DNA from 2 places in the Streptomyces sp. NPDC000134 genome. Region 2 is predicted to be linked to the other one. Evidence: predicted binding sites of a transcription regulator. Region 2 holds the regulator's gene; the other holds the start of a gene.

Region 1 (7,644 bases), on a different contig from region 2:
CGGTGCTTGCGCTCCTTCAGCTCCACCTCGGTGGCGGCGCCGACCTTGATCACGCACACGCCGCCGGCCAGCTTGGCGAGGCGCTCCTGGAGCTTCTCGCGGTCCCAGTCGGAGTCCGTGGTCTCGATCTCGGCCTTGATCTGGTTGATCCGGCCCTCGACGTCGGCCTTCTCGCCGGCGCCGTCGACGATGGTGGTGTCGTCCTTGGTGACGGTGATGCGGCGGGCGGAGCCGAGCACGTCCAGGCCGACCTGGTCGAGCTTGAGGCCGACCTCCTCGGAGATGACCGTGGCGCCGGTGAGGACCGCCATGTCCTGGAGCATGGCCTTGCGGCGGTCACCGAAGCCGGGGGCCTTCACCGCGACGGCGTTGAAGGTGCCGCGGATCTTGTTCACCACGAGGGTGGAGAGCGCCTCGCCCTCGACGTCCTCGGCGATGATCAGCAGCGGCTTGGAGGAGTTGGCCTGGATGACCTTCTCCAGCAGCGGCAGCAGGTCGGCGATGGAGGCGATCTTGCCCTGGTTGATGAGGATGTACGGGTCCTCCAGGACGGCCTCCATGCGCTCCTGGTCCGTCACGAAGTACGGCGACAGGTAGCCCTTGTCGAAGGCCATGCCCTCGGTGAAGTCCAGCTCCAGACCGAAGGTGTTGGACTCCTCGACGGTGATGACACCGTCCTTGCCGACCTTGTCCATCGCCTCGGCGATCAGCTCGCCGACCTGCTGGTCCTGGGCGGACAGCGCGGCCACGGCGGCGATGTCGGACTTCTCGTCGATCGGGCGGGCGGTGGCGAGGAGTTCCTCGGACACGGCGGCGACGGCCGCGTCGATGCCCTTCTTCAGGGCGGCCGGGGAGGCACCCGCGGCGACGTTGCGCAGACCCTCGCGGACCAGCGCCTGGGCCAGCACGGTGGCGGTGGTCGTACCGTCACCCGCGATGTCGTTGGTCTTGGTCGCCACCTCCTTCACGAGCTGGGCGCCGAGGTTCTCGTACGGGTCCTCGATCTCGACCTCGCGGGCGATCGTGACACCGTCGTTGGTGATGGTCGGGGCGCCGAACTTCTTGTCGATGACGACATTGCGGCCCTTGGGGCCGATCGTCACCTTCACCGTGTCGGCGAGCTTGTTGACGCCGCGCTCGAGGGCGCGACGGGCGTCCTCGTCGAACTTCAGGATCTTCGCCATGGGAGCGTGAGCCCTCTTCCGGAATCTGGGTTAACGACGCTGCGCCCCGGGCGCCCGGCTTCTCAAGTGACGCGGGGGACCAGGGGCGCAGCAGTAAAGCAATGAAGCAAGGTGCTTCGGTGAATTACTTCTCGACGATCGCGAGGACGTCGCGGGCCGAGAGGACGAGGTACTCCTCGTTGTTGTACTTCACCTCGGTGCCGCCGTACTTGCTGTAGAGGACGACGTCGCCGACCTTGACGTCGAGCGGAAGGCGGTTGCCGTCCTCGAAACGGCCCGGACCCACGGCCAGGACGACGCCCTCCTGGGGCTTCTCCTTGGCAGTGTCCGGAATGACCAGGCCAGAGGCCGTGGTCTGCTCGGCGTCGAGCGGCTGGACCACGATGCGGTCCTCGAGCGGCTTGATGGCAACCTTGGAGCTGGCGGTCGTCACGATCCGACCTCCCCCTTCGGAGATCTCACGGGGTTAACTGTCTGAGGTGGCGACCAGGTCGATCCGTCGTCGCGGGTGCCGGACCTGCCCGTCGCTGTGTTGGCACTCTCCAGGGGGGAGTGCCAGACCCGAGACTATGGCCGGGGTTAGCACTCGGTCAAGCGGAGTGCCAATCGAGCGCCGCGCGTCGGGCGGCTCGGCGCCGGGCGGACCGCCTCCTACAGGTAGTCGTCCAGGCTCGCCACCCTGAAGCCCTGGCGGGTGAGCCGGGTCAGGAGGGCCTTCGTGCGAGGGGCCAGGGGCGGGTCCGCCAGGGTGATGATGTCGCCGGGGTGGAGGCGGGGTTCGCCCCGGGCGTAGGCGAGGGTGCCCGCGGGGTCCACGGAGACGCGCCACAGGACGACCGCGGTGATGCCGCAGTCGGCGGCGGCGCGCAGCGTGGTGGTGTCGTACGTGCCGTGGGGCGGGCGGAAGAGGCGGGGGCGGACGCCGAAGCGGGAGGTGAGCTTGCGCTGCTGGCCGCAGATCTCGGCGCGCTGCCCGGCGTACGGCAGGCCGCGCAGGGCGGCGTGGTCGAGGGTGTGGTTCTGCAGGCTCGCGCCGACCGAGCGGAGCCGGGCGAGGCGGCCGTAGGCCGGGCCGACGACGGTGTCGGTGAGGAACAGGGTGACCGGCAGCCGGCGGGCGCGGACCAGGCCGACGAGGGCCGGGTCGCGTTCGGCGCCGTCGTCGTAGGTGAGGAAGACGACCCGGTCGCGGGTGCGGACGTGGTCCACGACGGGCGGCAGGTCCCCCGCCCGGGGCGGCTTCGCGCCGGCGTACGCGCCGGGGTGTGCGCCGGTGCCGGTGGCGGGCGGGGCGCAGCCCGTGAGCGCGGCGGGGCCCGTGAGCAGGGCCGCCGTGAGGACGGTCCCGGCGCGGCGGGTGCGGCGGGTGCGGCGGGGCCTCACAGGTAGTCCTCCAGGCGGGCCACCGCGTACCCCTCGGCGGTGACCTTGTCGAGGAAGCGGCGGGCCATGTCGCGCATGGTGCCCGGCCAGTCGCCCCGGCCCCGGAAGTGGGTGAGGACGATGTCGCCGCGGTGCAGCTCGCGGTCCCACTCGCGGTAGTCCCAGCGGTCGACGAAGACTTCCTCGTTCCAGAGCGGGACGTGGGTGATGCCGCAGCTCTTGGCGGCGACGAGGGTGTTCTCGTCGTAGTCGCCGTAGGGCGGGCGGAAGACGGTGGGGCGCTTGCCGTAGTGCGCGCGGAGCACCTTCTGCATGCCGCAGATCTCGCGCCTCTGGCGGTCGTAGGAGAGGTCCGGCAGGTACGGGTGGTGCAGGGTGTGGTTGTTGAGGGCGACACCCCGGGCCTGCATCCGCCGGAAGTAGCCGTAGTCCTCCTTGGCCAGGTAGTCGCTGAGGAAGGCGGAGTACGGGACCTTCAGCTCGGTCATCATCCGCAGGAACGCGCGGTCCTTCTCGGCGCCGTCGTCGATGGTCAGGAAGACGATCTTCTGCTCGGTGGGGACGGTGGTGAAGACCGGCGGGAGGCCGCGTTCGGCGTGCCCGTCGACCTCGAAGCCCTCGCGGGTGGTGATCTCCGGCTTCTCCGCCGGGGGCGGCGGGGCCGGCAGCGGCACCCGCTTCAGGCCCCAGCGCTTCGCGGCGGCGACCCGGGCGGCGTGCGCCGCGCGCAGCCCGGTGGCGTACGCGTCGAGCGCGCGGGCCGGGGGCGCCTGGAGGGGCTGCTGGCCGGAGGCGGACCGCACCTCGGCGGAGCCCTGCGCACAGCCCGGGACGAGGGCGGCGACGGCGAGCGCGGCGAGGCCGGCCCGGAGACGTACCGCCCGGAACACCCGAGATTTATCATTTTGTACGACTGCTCGCATGGTGCCGGATCTTCGCAGGCGGCCGTCCCGGAGCCCGTCCGACACCGCGGCCGGCCCCGCACGGTCCACCGACTGGCCCACAATGACCCGGTGAACGACCTCGACGCCCTCCTCACCCCCGAAGGCCGCGCCCTCCTCGACGAGGTGCGCGACACCGACCCCGCCCGCGAACTGGCCGTCGCCACCAGACTGCGGCGCACCCACCCGGCCGGCCTGGTCTCGGCGGCGCTGGGGCAGGCCAGGCTGCGGCAGCGGGCGGCGGCGAAGTTCGGGGCCGAGGACGCGGGGCGGATGTTCTTCACGCCGAACGGGGTCGAGCAGTCGACGCGGGCGAGCGTCGCCGCGTACCGCGCCCGGCGGTTCACGGAACTGGGCGTGACCTCGGTGGCCGACCTGTGCTGCGGGATCGGCGGGGACGCGATCGCGCTGGCCCGCGCGGGCGTCCGGGTGCTCGCCGTGGACCGGGACCCGGCGGCGGTGGCGGCGGCCCGCGCCAACGCGGAGGCGCTGGGGCTCGGCGAGCTGATCGAGGTCCGCGAGGCGGACGTCACCGAGGTGGACACCGGCTCCTACGACGCGGTCTTCGCCGACCCCGCCAGGAGAGGGGGGCGGGGCCGGATCTTCGACCCCGAGGCGTACTCGCCGCCGCTGTCCTGGGCGGTGCGGGCGGCCCGTACGGCGTCCGTCGCCGCCGCGCTGAAGGTCGCGCCCGGCATCCCGCACGAGGCCGTGCCGGAGGAGGCCGAGGCCGAGTGGATCTCCGACGGCGGGGACGTGAAGGAGGCGGTGCTGTGGTTCGGCACCGAGCCGGGCGCCGTGCGGGCCACGCTGCTGCCGGGGCCGCGCACCCTGCTCTCCCGGCGCCTGCCCGACCCGCCGGTCCGCCCGCCCGGCCGGTACCTGTACGAGCCCGACGGCGCGGTCGTCCGGGCCCATCTGGTCGCCGAGGTCGCCGAGGCGGTCGGCGGCGGGCTGCTCGACGCGACGATCGCGTACGTCACCGCCGACGAACCGCTGCCGACGCCGTACGCCACCGCGTACGAGATCACCGATGTGCTGCCGTTCAACGTCAAGAAGCTGAAGGCGCTGCTGCGGGAGCGGGGCGTCGGCACGCTGACCGTGAAGAAGCGGGGGTCGGCGGTGGAACCGGAGGAACTGCGGCGCAAGGTGAAGCCGCAGGGGCCGCACGCGGCGACCGTGTTCCTGACCCGGGTCGCCGGGGCGCCGGCGATGCTGATCGGGGGGCCGGTGCGTTAACGGCACTCCTCGGCGCGGCGCAGCAGCAGGTGCCGTTCGCGGGCGTTGCGGGTGAGGGACGCGGCGCGTTCGAACTCCGCGCGGGCCTCCTCCGTACGGCCGAGGCGGTGCAGGAGGTCGCCGCGGACGCTGGGCAGCAGGTGGTAGGCGCGCAGGGCCGGTCCGGCGGCGAGGGCGTCCACGATCTCCAGGGCGGGGGCGGGGCCGTCGGCCAGGGAGACGGCGACGGCCCGGTTGAGTTCCACCACCGGCGACGGGGCGCGGGCGGCGAGCAGGCCGTAGAGGGTGGCGATGCGCGGCCAGTCGGTCCGCTCGTAGGTGTCCGCGTGCGTGTGACAGGCCGCGATCATGGCCTGGAGGACGTACGGGCCCGGGGCGCCGTCGGCGGTGGCGCGGGCGCGGCCGAGGGCGGTGACGCCGCGGGCGATGAGCATGCGGTTCCAGCGGGTGCGGTCCTGGTCCTTGAGCAGGACCGGTTCGCCGTCGGGCCCGGTGCGGGCGGCGGTGCGGGACGCCTGGAACTCCAGCAGCGCGGCCAGGCCGTGCGCCTCGGGCTCCCCGGGCATCAGCGCGGCCAGCACCCGGGCCAGGCGCAGGGCGTCCTCGCACAGGCCGGGGCGGAGCAGGTCGTCTCCGGCGGTGGCGGCGTACCCCTCGTTGAAGATCAGGTAGATGACGTCGAGGACGGAGCCGAGGCGGGCCGCGCGGTCCGGGCCGTAGGGGACCTCGAAGGCGACGTTCCTGGTGGCGAGGGTGCGTTTGGCCCGGACGACGCGCTGGGCGACGGTCGTTTCCGGTACGAGGAAGGCGCGGGCGATCTCGGCCGTGCCGAGGCCGCCGAGCAGCTTCAGGGTGAGGGCGATGCGGGCGTCCGCGCTCAGCACGGGGTGGCAGGCGGTGAAGACCAGGCGGAGCAGGTCGTCGTCGATGCCGGCCGGGTCGGGGGGCTCCTCGGGCGGGGCCGCGTGGGTCAGGTCGCGGCCTATCTCCGCGAGCTTGGCCGCGTAGTTCTCCCGGCGGCGGATCAGGTCGACGGCGCGGTGGCGGGCGGTGGTCATGAGCCACGCGCCCGGGTTGCCGGGCACCCCGTCCCGGGGCCACCGCTCCAGCGCGGCGACCAGCGCGTCCTGCGCCAGTTCCTCCGCGATGCCGACGTCCCGGACGAGCCGGGCGACATGGGCGATGACGCGGGGGGACTCCATGCGGAAGACGGTCTCTATGGCGCGGGCGGTGGCGTCGGGCGCCGCGGGGCCGGCCCCGGGCGGCTCAGGGCCGACGCCGGCCCCGGGCGGCTCAGGGCTGACGCCGGCCCCGGGCGGCCGGGATGCCGCACCGGACGGGTCGGGTACCGTCCCGCGCGGTCCGGGGTCGGTGCCCGATGCCCCGGGGTCCGTGCTCGACGGCCCGGAGCCGGTGCCCGACGGCCCGGCGTCCGTGCCCGACGGCCCAGGGCCCGTGCCCGACGGCCCAGGGCCGGTGCTCGACGGCCCGGCGTCCGTGCTCGGCGGCCCGGGGTCCGTGATCGGTGTTCCGGGGTGGGGCTGTGGCTTCATGGGGCCCAGGGAACACCACCCTGCGCCCCGGGCCAACCGGCACCGGTCACCACCCTCGGGCCGGCCCCCGTCAGCCCTCGACCACCTCGCGCAGTTCGCACGTGATCGTCCAGTGCTCCTCGTGGACGAGGAGGAAGCGCTTGGTCCACTCCAGGGCCTCCGCCCGGTCCTTGGCCTGCATCAGCGCGTAACCGCCGATGACCTCCTTGGACTCGGTGAACGGCCCGTCGGTGACGGAGACGCGCCCGCCGTCGTAGTGGACGCGGGTGCCCTGGGCGGTGGGGGTCAGTCCGGCGGTGTCGAGCAGGACGCCGGCCTTGGTCATCTCCTCCAGCAGCTCCCCCATCCGGCGCATCAGCTCGGGGCTGGGGCCCTCGGCGGGGGCGTCGGTCTCGTTCACGCGGACCAGTGACAGGAAGCGGGGCACGGTGGCTCCTCGGGTCGGCGGCCGGGAAGGGGTCCCGGCCTCTCACCCCTCGCGTCGAACGGCACACCGCCGGATCGACACTCCCGCCGGAATTCTTTCCCGCGGGTTCAGCGCAGCGACTTCCACAGCTCGCGCGCCTCCGGCTGGTCGGCGATCACCCGGTTGCGGTCGGACGGGGCCGGTACCACCGGCATGGTGAGGGTGCGGACCTTGTCCGCCGTGAGGCCGCCGAGGCTGCGGCCGAGGCCGATCAGCTCGCCGAGCGAGTCCAGGCCCGTGTCGGTGGTGAGGCCCCCGGTCACCGCGTCGGCGACCCGGTACAGCGCGCCGGGGTCGGTGAGCAGGTCGGTCGCGGAGATCTGGGTGAGCAGGGCCTTGACCAGTTGCTGCTGGAGCCCGATGCGGGCGAGGTCGCTGCCGCCGGCGATGCCGTACCGGGTGCGGGCGAGCCCGAGGGCCTGCTTGCCGTCGAGGTGGTGGGTGCCCGCGTCGAGGTGGAGGTGGCTCTTGTCGTCGTCGATGTCCTCCTCGACGGTGACGGTGACGCCGCCGAGTTCGTCGACCAGCTTGGCGAACCCGGAGAAGTCGATCTCGATGTAGTGGTCCATGCGGACGCCGGTGAGCGCCTCGGCCGTCTTCACCGCGCAGACCGGACCGCCCACGGCGTAGGCGGAGTTGAACATCGCCTGATGCGCCTCGGAGGTCGACTTCCCGCCGGGCAGCGGGCAGGACGGACGGGTGACGAGCGTGTCGCGCGGGATGCTCACCACGGTGGCGGCGGTCCGGCCGGCGTCCAGGTGGACGACCATCGCGGTGTCGGAGCGGGCGCCCTCGCTGTCGCCGCCGCCGAGCTTGCGGTTCTGCGCGCCGCTGCGCGAGTCGGAGCCGAGGACCAGGATGTTCAGCGCCCCGGTGGG
Region 2 (7,644 bases):
CAGACACTGATCGAGAACCGCCCGCCGTCCGTGGCGGGCCTCTTCCTGGAGCGCGTGGCGGCCACGCCGGACGCCGTGGCCTACCGCTACCCCGTCCCCCCGGCCGCCGGTCGGGGGGCGGAGGAGTGGGCGTCGCTGACCTGGGCGCGGGCCGCCGAGCGGGTCTACGCCATCGCGGCCGGCCTGATCGAACTGGGTGTGGCACCGGAGCAGCGGGTGGCGCTGGCCTCCTCGACCCGCATCGAGTGGATTCTGGCCGACCTGGGCATCATGTGCGCGGGTGCCGCCACGACCACCGTCTATCCGCAGACCAACGCGGAGGAGTCGGCGTACATCCTCTCCGACTCCGAGAGCCGGGTGCTGATCGCGGAGAACGCCGAGCAGCTCGCCAAGGCCAGGGAGAAGCGGGCCGAGCTGCCCGACCTCACCCATGTGGTGGTCGTCGACCCGGCCGGCGCCGACACCGGCGAGGACTGGGTGCTGACCCTGGCCGAGCTGGAGAGCCGGGGCGCGGCCAGGCTGGAGAGGGAACCCGGGCTGATCAAGGAGCGGGTCGGGGCGCTCACCAGGGACCAGCTCGCCACCCTCATCTACACCTCCGGCACCACCGGCCGCCCCAAGGGTGTCCGGCTGCCGCACGACTGCTGGTCGTACATGGCACGGGCGATCGCCGCGACCGGGCTGGTGACCAGCGAGGACGTGCAGTACCTCTGGCTGCCGCTCGCGCATGTGTTCGGCAAGGTGCTCACCTCCGGGCAGATCGAGGTCGGCCATGTCACGGCCGTCGACGGCCGCGTCGACAAGATCATCGAAAATCTGCCGGTGGTGCGGCCGACGTACATGGCCGCCGTGCCCCGGATCTTCGAGAAGGTCTACAACGGGGTCGCCGCCAAGGCGAAGGCCGGCGGCGGGGCCAAGTACAAGATCTTCCAGTGGGCCGCCGAGGTGGCCCGCGAGTACGCCCGGGTCACCCAGGACAACTTCCGCCGCACCGGCACCGCCTCCGCCCCCTTCGGCCTGAGGTCCCGGCACGCCGTCGCCGACAAGCTCGTCTACGCCAAGATCCGCGAGGCCTTCGGCGGCAACCTGCGCGCCTGCATCTCCGGCTCGGCCGCCCTCGCGCCCGACATCGGCTACTTCTTCTCCGGCGCCGGCATCCACATCCTGGAGGGCTACGGCCTCACCGAGTCCTCCGCCGCCTCCTTCGTCAACCCGGGCGAGGCGTACCGCACCGGCACGGTCGGCAAGCCGCTGCCCGGCACCGAGGTCCGTATCGCCGACGACGGCGAGATCCTGCTGCGCGGCCCCGGCATCATGCAGGGCTACCACAAGCTGCCCGAGAAGACCGCCGAGGTGCTGGAGCCGGACGGCTGGTTCCACACCGGCGACATCGGCGAACTCTCCCCGGACGGCTATCTGCGGATCACCGACCGCAAGAAGGACCTGATCAAGACCTCCGGCGGCAAGTACATCGCCCCGGCCGAGGTGGAGGGGCAGTTCAAGGCGGTCTGCCCGTACGTCTCCAACATCCTGGTGCACGGCGCCGACCGGAACTTCTGCACCGCCCTGATCGCCCTGGACGAGGCCGCGCTCACCGACTGGGCCGAGGAGAACGGCCTGGGGGGCAGGCCGTACGCGGAGATCGTCGCCGCGCCGGCCACCGTCGAGATGGTGCAGGGCTACGTCGACCAGCTCAACCAGGGCCTCCAGCGCTGGCAGACCATCAAGAAGTTCCGCCTGCTGCCGCGCGACCTCGACATCGAGCACGGCGAGATCACGCCCAGCCTCAAGCTGAAGCGGCCGGTCGTGGAGCGGGAGTACAAGAACCTGATCGAGGAGATGTACGCGGGCGCCCGCGAGGCGTAGCGCACGACCCGGGGCCGGGACACCGGCCCCGGTGACGGCCGGCGTGCGGGACAATGGAGCCCATGCCCTCCGCACTCCCCGACGGCGAGCCCGTCCCCGCCGACGGCGCGCTGCCCGCGTCCGCGCTCACCGGGGCCGCCCACCGCCCCCTCGGCTTCTACCTGCACGTCCCGTACTGCGCCACCCGCTGCGGCTACTGCGACTTCAACACCTACACCGCGACCGAACTGCGCGGCACCGGCGGCGTCCTCGCCTCCCGCGACAACTACGCCGAGACGCTGACCGACGAGATCCGCCTGGCCCGCAAGGTGCTCGGCGACGACCCCCGCGAGGTCCGCACGGTCTTCGTCGGCGGCGGCACGCCCACCCTGCTGGCCGCCGACGACCTGGTACGGATGCTGGGCGCGATCCGCGACGAGTTCGGCCTCGCGGCCGACGCGGAGGTGACCACCGAGGCCAACCCGGAGTCCGTCGACCCCGGGTACCTCGCCACCCTCCGCGCGGGCGGCTTCAACCGCATCTCCTTCGGCATGCAGAGCGCCAGACAGCACGTGCTCAAGGTGCTCGACCGCACCCACACCCCGGGCCGCCCCGAGGCGTGCGTCGCCGAGGCCCGCGCGGCCGGGTTCGAGCACGTCAACCTGGACCTGATCTACGGCACCCCCGGCGAGTCCGACGACGACTGGCGGGCCTCCCTGGACGCCGCGCTCGGCGCCGGACCCGACCACGTCAGCGCGTACGCCCTGATCGTCGAGGAGGGCACCGGGCTGGCCCGCCGCATCCGCCGGGGCGAGATCCCGATGACCGACGACGACGTGCACGCCGACCGGTACCTGATCGCCGAGGAGACCCTCGCGGCGGCCGGATTCGACTGGTACGAGGTGTCCAACTGGGCCACCTCGGACGCGGCCCGCTGCCTGCACAACGAGCTGTACTGGCGCGGCGCCGACTGGTGGGGCGCGGGACCCGGCGCGCACTCCCACGTCGGCGGCGTGCGCTGGTGGAACGCCAAGCACCCCGGCGCGTACGCGGCGGCCCTGGCGGCGGGCCGCTCCCCGGGCGCCGGACGCGAGGTCCTCACCGACGAGGACCGCCGCGTCGAGCGCGTCCTGCTGGAGCTGCGGCTGCGCGAGGGCGTCCCGCTCTCCCTCCTGCACGAGGCCGGCCTCGCCGCCTCCCGCCGGGCGCTGGCGGACGGCCTGCTCCAGCGGGAGCCGTACGGGGACGGCCGGGCGGTGCTGACCCTGCGCGGGCGGCTGCTGGCCGACGCGGTGGTGCGGGACCTGGTGGACTGAGCGTCCGGCGGACGCGCGTCCGGCGGTGCTACGCCGGTGCCGTGACGAAGTCGATCAGTTCCTCGACCCGCCCCAGCAGCTCCGGCTCCAGGTCCTTGTACGACCGCACCCGTCCCAGGATGTGCTGCCAGGCGGCCCCCGTGTTCTCCGGCCAGCCCAGCGCGCGGCACACCCCGGTCTTCCAGTCCTGGCCGCGCGGCACCCGGGGCCAGGCGGCGATGCCCACCGACGACGGCTTCACCGCCTCCCAGACGTCGATGTACGGGTGGCCCACCACCAGGGCGTGTTCGCCGGTCACCGACTCGGCGATCCGCCACTCCTTGGAGCCCGGCACGAGGTGGTCCACCAGGACGCCCAGGCGGGCGTCCGGACCCGGCGCGAAATCGGCGACGATCGACGGCAGGTCGTCCACGCCCTCCAGGTACTCCACGACCACGCCCTCGATCCGCAGGTCGTCGCCCCAGACCCGCTCGACCAGCTCGGCGTCGTGCCGCCCCTCGACGTAGATCCGCCCGGCTCGGGCCACCCGCGCTCGGGCGCCGGGGACGGCGACCGAACCGGAGGCGGTACGGGTGGGGCGTACCGGACCGGCGGCGGGACGGGTCAGCGTCACCGCCCTGCCCTCCAGCAGGAACCCGCGCGGCTCCAGCGGGAACACCCGGCGCTTGCCGAAGCGGTCCTCCAGCGTCACCGTGCCCGCCTCGCAGCCGGCCACCGCGCCGCAGAACCCGGTGCCGGCCTCCTCGACCACCAGGCCGGGTTCGGCCGGAACCTCCGGTACCGGCTGCGGCTTCTTCCACGGCGGGGTCAGATCGGCGGAGTACTGGCGCATTCTCATGACGATACGAGGAGCCGGCGTGCGGCGATCACCGCGACACGCCGTAGCGCGCCGCCAGCGCGTCCCGCTGGGCCCGGACGAACGCCGCGTCCACCACCGCCCCGTGCCCCGGCACGTACACGGCGTCCTCGCCGCCCAGCTCCAGCAGCCTGTCCAGGGCCGCGGGCCAGTGCGCCGGCACCGCGTCCGGGCCGGCCTGCGGCTCCCCGGACTCCTCGACCAGGTCGCCGCAGAACACGACGTCCGGGGTGCCCGGCACCAGCACCACCAGGTCGTGCGGGGTGTGCGCGGGCCCCAGGCCGGCCAGCAGCGCCCGCCGGCCGCCGCCCAGGTCGAGGGCGAGCCGCCCGCGCACCTGGTGCCGGACCCGGACGAGCGCGTCCGCCGCCTCCCGTGCGCGGCGCCGGTCCAGGCCGTTGGCCACCGCGTCCGCGCGCAGCGTCTCCCGGCCCCCGTCCAGTGCCGCGTCCATACCGGCCGCGCCGTACACCGCCACGCCCGCGAACGCCGCGGCGCCGAAGACGTGGTCGAAGTGCGGATGGGTCAGCGCGAGATGCGTCACACCGTGCCCGGCGAGCCGCCCCGCCTCCGAGCGCAGCCCGGCCCCCTCGCCGAGGCTGGACCCGGCGTCGATCAGCAGCGCGGCGCCCGCGCCGACGACGAGCCCCGCCGTGCAGTCCCACACCGGCAGGCGGCGCCGCCCCACCCCGGCGGCCACCCGCTCCCATCCCAGCTCTTCCCAAGTCACCGTCATGGCGGCGACGCTAACCCTGCGCGCCCGCCGGGGACGGCAGCGCGCCCCCGGCCTTGCCGGGGGCGTACCCCACGGCCGTACACTGGCCGGGGAAGTCTGGCACTCGTATGTATGGAGTGCCAGGAGGTGCGAGGCGGACGACTGCTGGAGGTGTGCGCGATGCTCAGTGAACGCAGGCTTCAGGTGCTGCGCGCCATCGTCCAGGACTACGTCGGCACCGAGGAGCCGGTCGGCTCCAAGGCCCTCACCGAGCGGCACAACCTCGGCGTCTCCCCGGCCACCGTGCGCAACGACATGGCGGCCCTGGAGGAGGAGGGGTTCATCGCCCAGCCGCACACCAGCGCCGGGCGCATTCCCACCGACAAGGGCTACCGGCTCTTCGTGGACAAGCTCGCGGGCGTCAAGCCCATGACCCCGCCCGAGCGGCGCGCCATCCAGAACTTCCTGGAGGGCGCCGTCGACCTCGACGACGTGGTGGCCCGCACGGTGCGGCTGCTGGCGCAGCTCACCCGGCAGGTCGCCGTGGTGCAGTATCCGTCGCTGACCCGCTCGACCGTGCGGCACGTGGAGCTGCTCTCGCTCGCGCCGGCCCGGCTGATGCTCGTGCTGATCACGGACACCGGGCGGGTCGAGCAGCGGATGGTCGACTGCCCGGCGCCGTTCGGCGAGACACCGCTGGCGGACCTGCGGGCGCGGCTCAACAGCCGGGTCACGGGCCGCCGTTTCACGGATGTGCCGGGTCTGGTGGAGGATCTCCCCGAGGCGTTCGAGCCGGAGGAGCGGGGTACCGTCTCCACTGTCCTGTCGACCCTCCTGGAGACCCTGGTCGAGGAGAACGAGGAGCGGCTGATGATCGGCGGCACCGCCAATCTGACCCGCTTCGGGCACGACTTCCCCCTCACGATCCGGCCGGTGCTGGAGGCGCTGGAGGAGCAGGTGGTGCTCCTGAAGCTGCTCGGTGAGGCGCAGGACCCGGGCGTGACCGTCCGTATCGGTCATGAGAACGCCCACGAAGGACTCAACTCCACGTCCGTCGTGTCGGTGGGCTACGGTTCGGGCGGCGAGGCGGTTGCCAAGCTCGGCGTGGTCGGACCGACCCGCATGGACTACCCGGGAACGATGGGAGCGGTACGCGCAGTGGCACGGTACGTCGGACAGATCCTGGCGGAGTCGTAAGTGGCCACGGACTACTACGCCGTTCTCGGCGTGCGCCGCGACGCGTCGCAGGAAGAGATCAAGAAGGCGTTCAGGCGGCTCGCACGCGAGCTGCACCCGGACGTCAACCCCGATCCGAAGACCCAGGAGCGGTTCAAGGAGATCAACGCCGCTTACGAGGTGCTGTCGGACCCGCAGAAGAAGCAGGTCTACGACCTCGGCGGCGACCCGCTCTCGCAGTCCGGCGCCGGCGGCCCCGGCGGCTTCGGCGCGGGCGGCTTCGGGAACTTCTCGGACATCATGGACGCGTTCTTCGGCACGGCGTCGCAGCGCGGGCCGCGCTCGCGCACCCGGCGCGGCCAGGACGCGATGATCCGTATCGAGGTGGAGCTGGACGAGGCCGCGTTCGGCACGACCAAGGACATCCAGGTCGACACGGCCGTCGTCTGCAACACCTGCAACGGCGAGGGAGCGGCCCCCGGTACCTCCGCGCAGACCTGCGACATGTGCCGCGGCCGCGGTGAGGTCTCGCAGGTCACCCGGTCCTTCCTGGGCCAGGTCATGACCTCGCGGCCCTGCCCCCAGTGCCAGGGCTTCGGCACCGTGGTGCCGACGCCGTGCCCGGAGTGCGCCGGCGACGGCAGGGTGCGGTCCCGCCGCACGCTGACGGTGAAGATCCCGGCCGGTGTGGACAACGGCACGCGCATCCAGTTGGCGGGCGAGGGCGAGGTCGGCCCCGGCGGCGGTCCCGCCGGCGACCTGTACGTGGAGATCCACGAGCTGCCGCACAGCACCTTCCAGCGCCGCGGCGACGACCTGCACTGCACGGTCACCCTGCCGATGACGGCGGCGGCCCTCGGCACCAAGGTGCCGCTGGAGACCCTCGACGGCGTGGAGGAGGTCGACATCCGGCCGGGCACCCAGTCCGGCCAGTCGATCCCGCTGCACGGCCGGGGCGTCACCCACCTGCGCGGCGGCGGCCGGGGCGACCTGGTCGTCCACGTCGAGGTCCAGACCCCCGGCAAGCTCGACGCCGAGCAGGAACGCCTCCTGCGCGAACTGGCCCAGCTTCGAGGTGAGGAACGCCCGCAGGGCACCTTTCAACCGGGGCAGCAGGGACTCTTCTCCCGGCTGAAGGACGCCTTCAACGGGCGGTGAGGCCGGTGTCCGGGCGAGGACGGTCGGATTCGGACTTGTCATCGAGGACGTGACAACATGCGGTCATGTCCTCCGCGCTGACCGATCTCTTCCCGTACCCGATCGTGCAGGCACCCATGGCGGGCGGCGTCTCGGTGCCGTCGCTCGCCGCCGCTGTCTGCGAGGCGGGCGGGCTCGGGTTCCTGGCCGCCGGGCTGAAGACCGCCGACGGGATGTACCAGGAGATCAAGCAGTTGCGGAGCCTGACGGCCCGCCCCTTCGGCGTCAACCTGTTCCTGCCGCAGCCCGAGACCGCCGACCGGGCCGCCGTCGACGTCTACGCCCACCAGTTGGCCGGCGAGGCCGCCTGGTACGAGACGGAACTCGGCGACCCGGACAGCGGCCGGGACGACGGCTACGAGGCCAAGCTCGCCGTCCTCCTCGACAACCCCGTACCGGTGGTCTCCTTCCACTTCGGCGTCCCCGCCCGCGAGGTGGTCGACGCCCTGCACCGCGTCGGCACGTTCGCCTGGGTCACCGCCACCACCGCCGACGAGGCGCGGGCCGTCCAGGACTGCGGGGCCGACGCGGTGATCGCG

What was found. The regulator HrcA, encoded in region 2, represses chaperone genes, less so after heat shock. The targets are predictions, from matches to a motif close to TTNGCACTCNGNNNNNCNGAGTGCNAA.
Region 1: a site for HrcA is predicted at 1,764-1,790, ahead of groES (co-chaperone GroES). Genes of this name have one in related genera too.

The regions. Positions count from the first base shown of each region.
Region 1 covers NZ_JBIAZN010000003.1:145,378-153,021, forward strand. The annotation lists gene groL (chaperonin GroEL) at 1-1,184, opposite strand, end outside; gene groES (co-chaperone GroES) at 1,309-1,617, opposite strand; gene ACFY32_RS05390 (polysaccharide deacetylase family protein) at 1,836-2,567, opposite strand; gene ACFY32_RS05395 (polysaccharide deacetylase family protein) at 2,564-3,490, opposite strand; gene ACFY32_RS05400 (class I SAM-dependent methyltransferase) at 3,581-4,747, shown strand; gene ACFY32_RS05405 (RNA polymerase sigma factor) at 4,744-5,949, opposite strand; gene ACFY32_RS05410 (YciI family protein) at 6,371-6,727, opposite strand; gene ACFY32_RS05415 (LCP family protein) at 6,835-7,644, opposite strand, start outside.
Region 2 covers NZ_JBIAZN010000001.1:264,187-271,830, forward strand. The annotation lists gene ACFY32_RS01135 (AMP-dependent synthetase/ligase) at 1-1,866, shown strand, start outside; gene hemW (radical SAM family heme chaperone HemW) at 1,929-3,161, shown strand; gene ACFY32_RS01145 (DUF3097 domain-containing protein) at 3,190-3,993, opposite strand; gene ACFY32_RS01150 (MBL fold metallo-hydrolase) at 4,028-4,753, opposite strand; gene hrcA (heat-inducible transcriptional repressor HrcA) at 4,913-5,929, shown strand; gene dnaJ (molecular chaperone DnaJ) at 5,930-7,066, shown strand; gene ACFY32_RS01165 (nitronate monooxygenase) at 7,132-7,644, shown strand, end outside.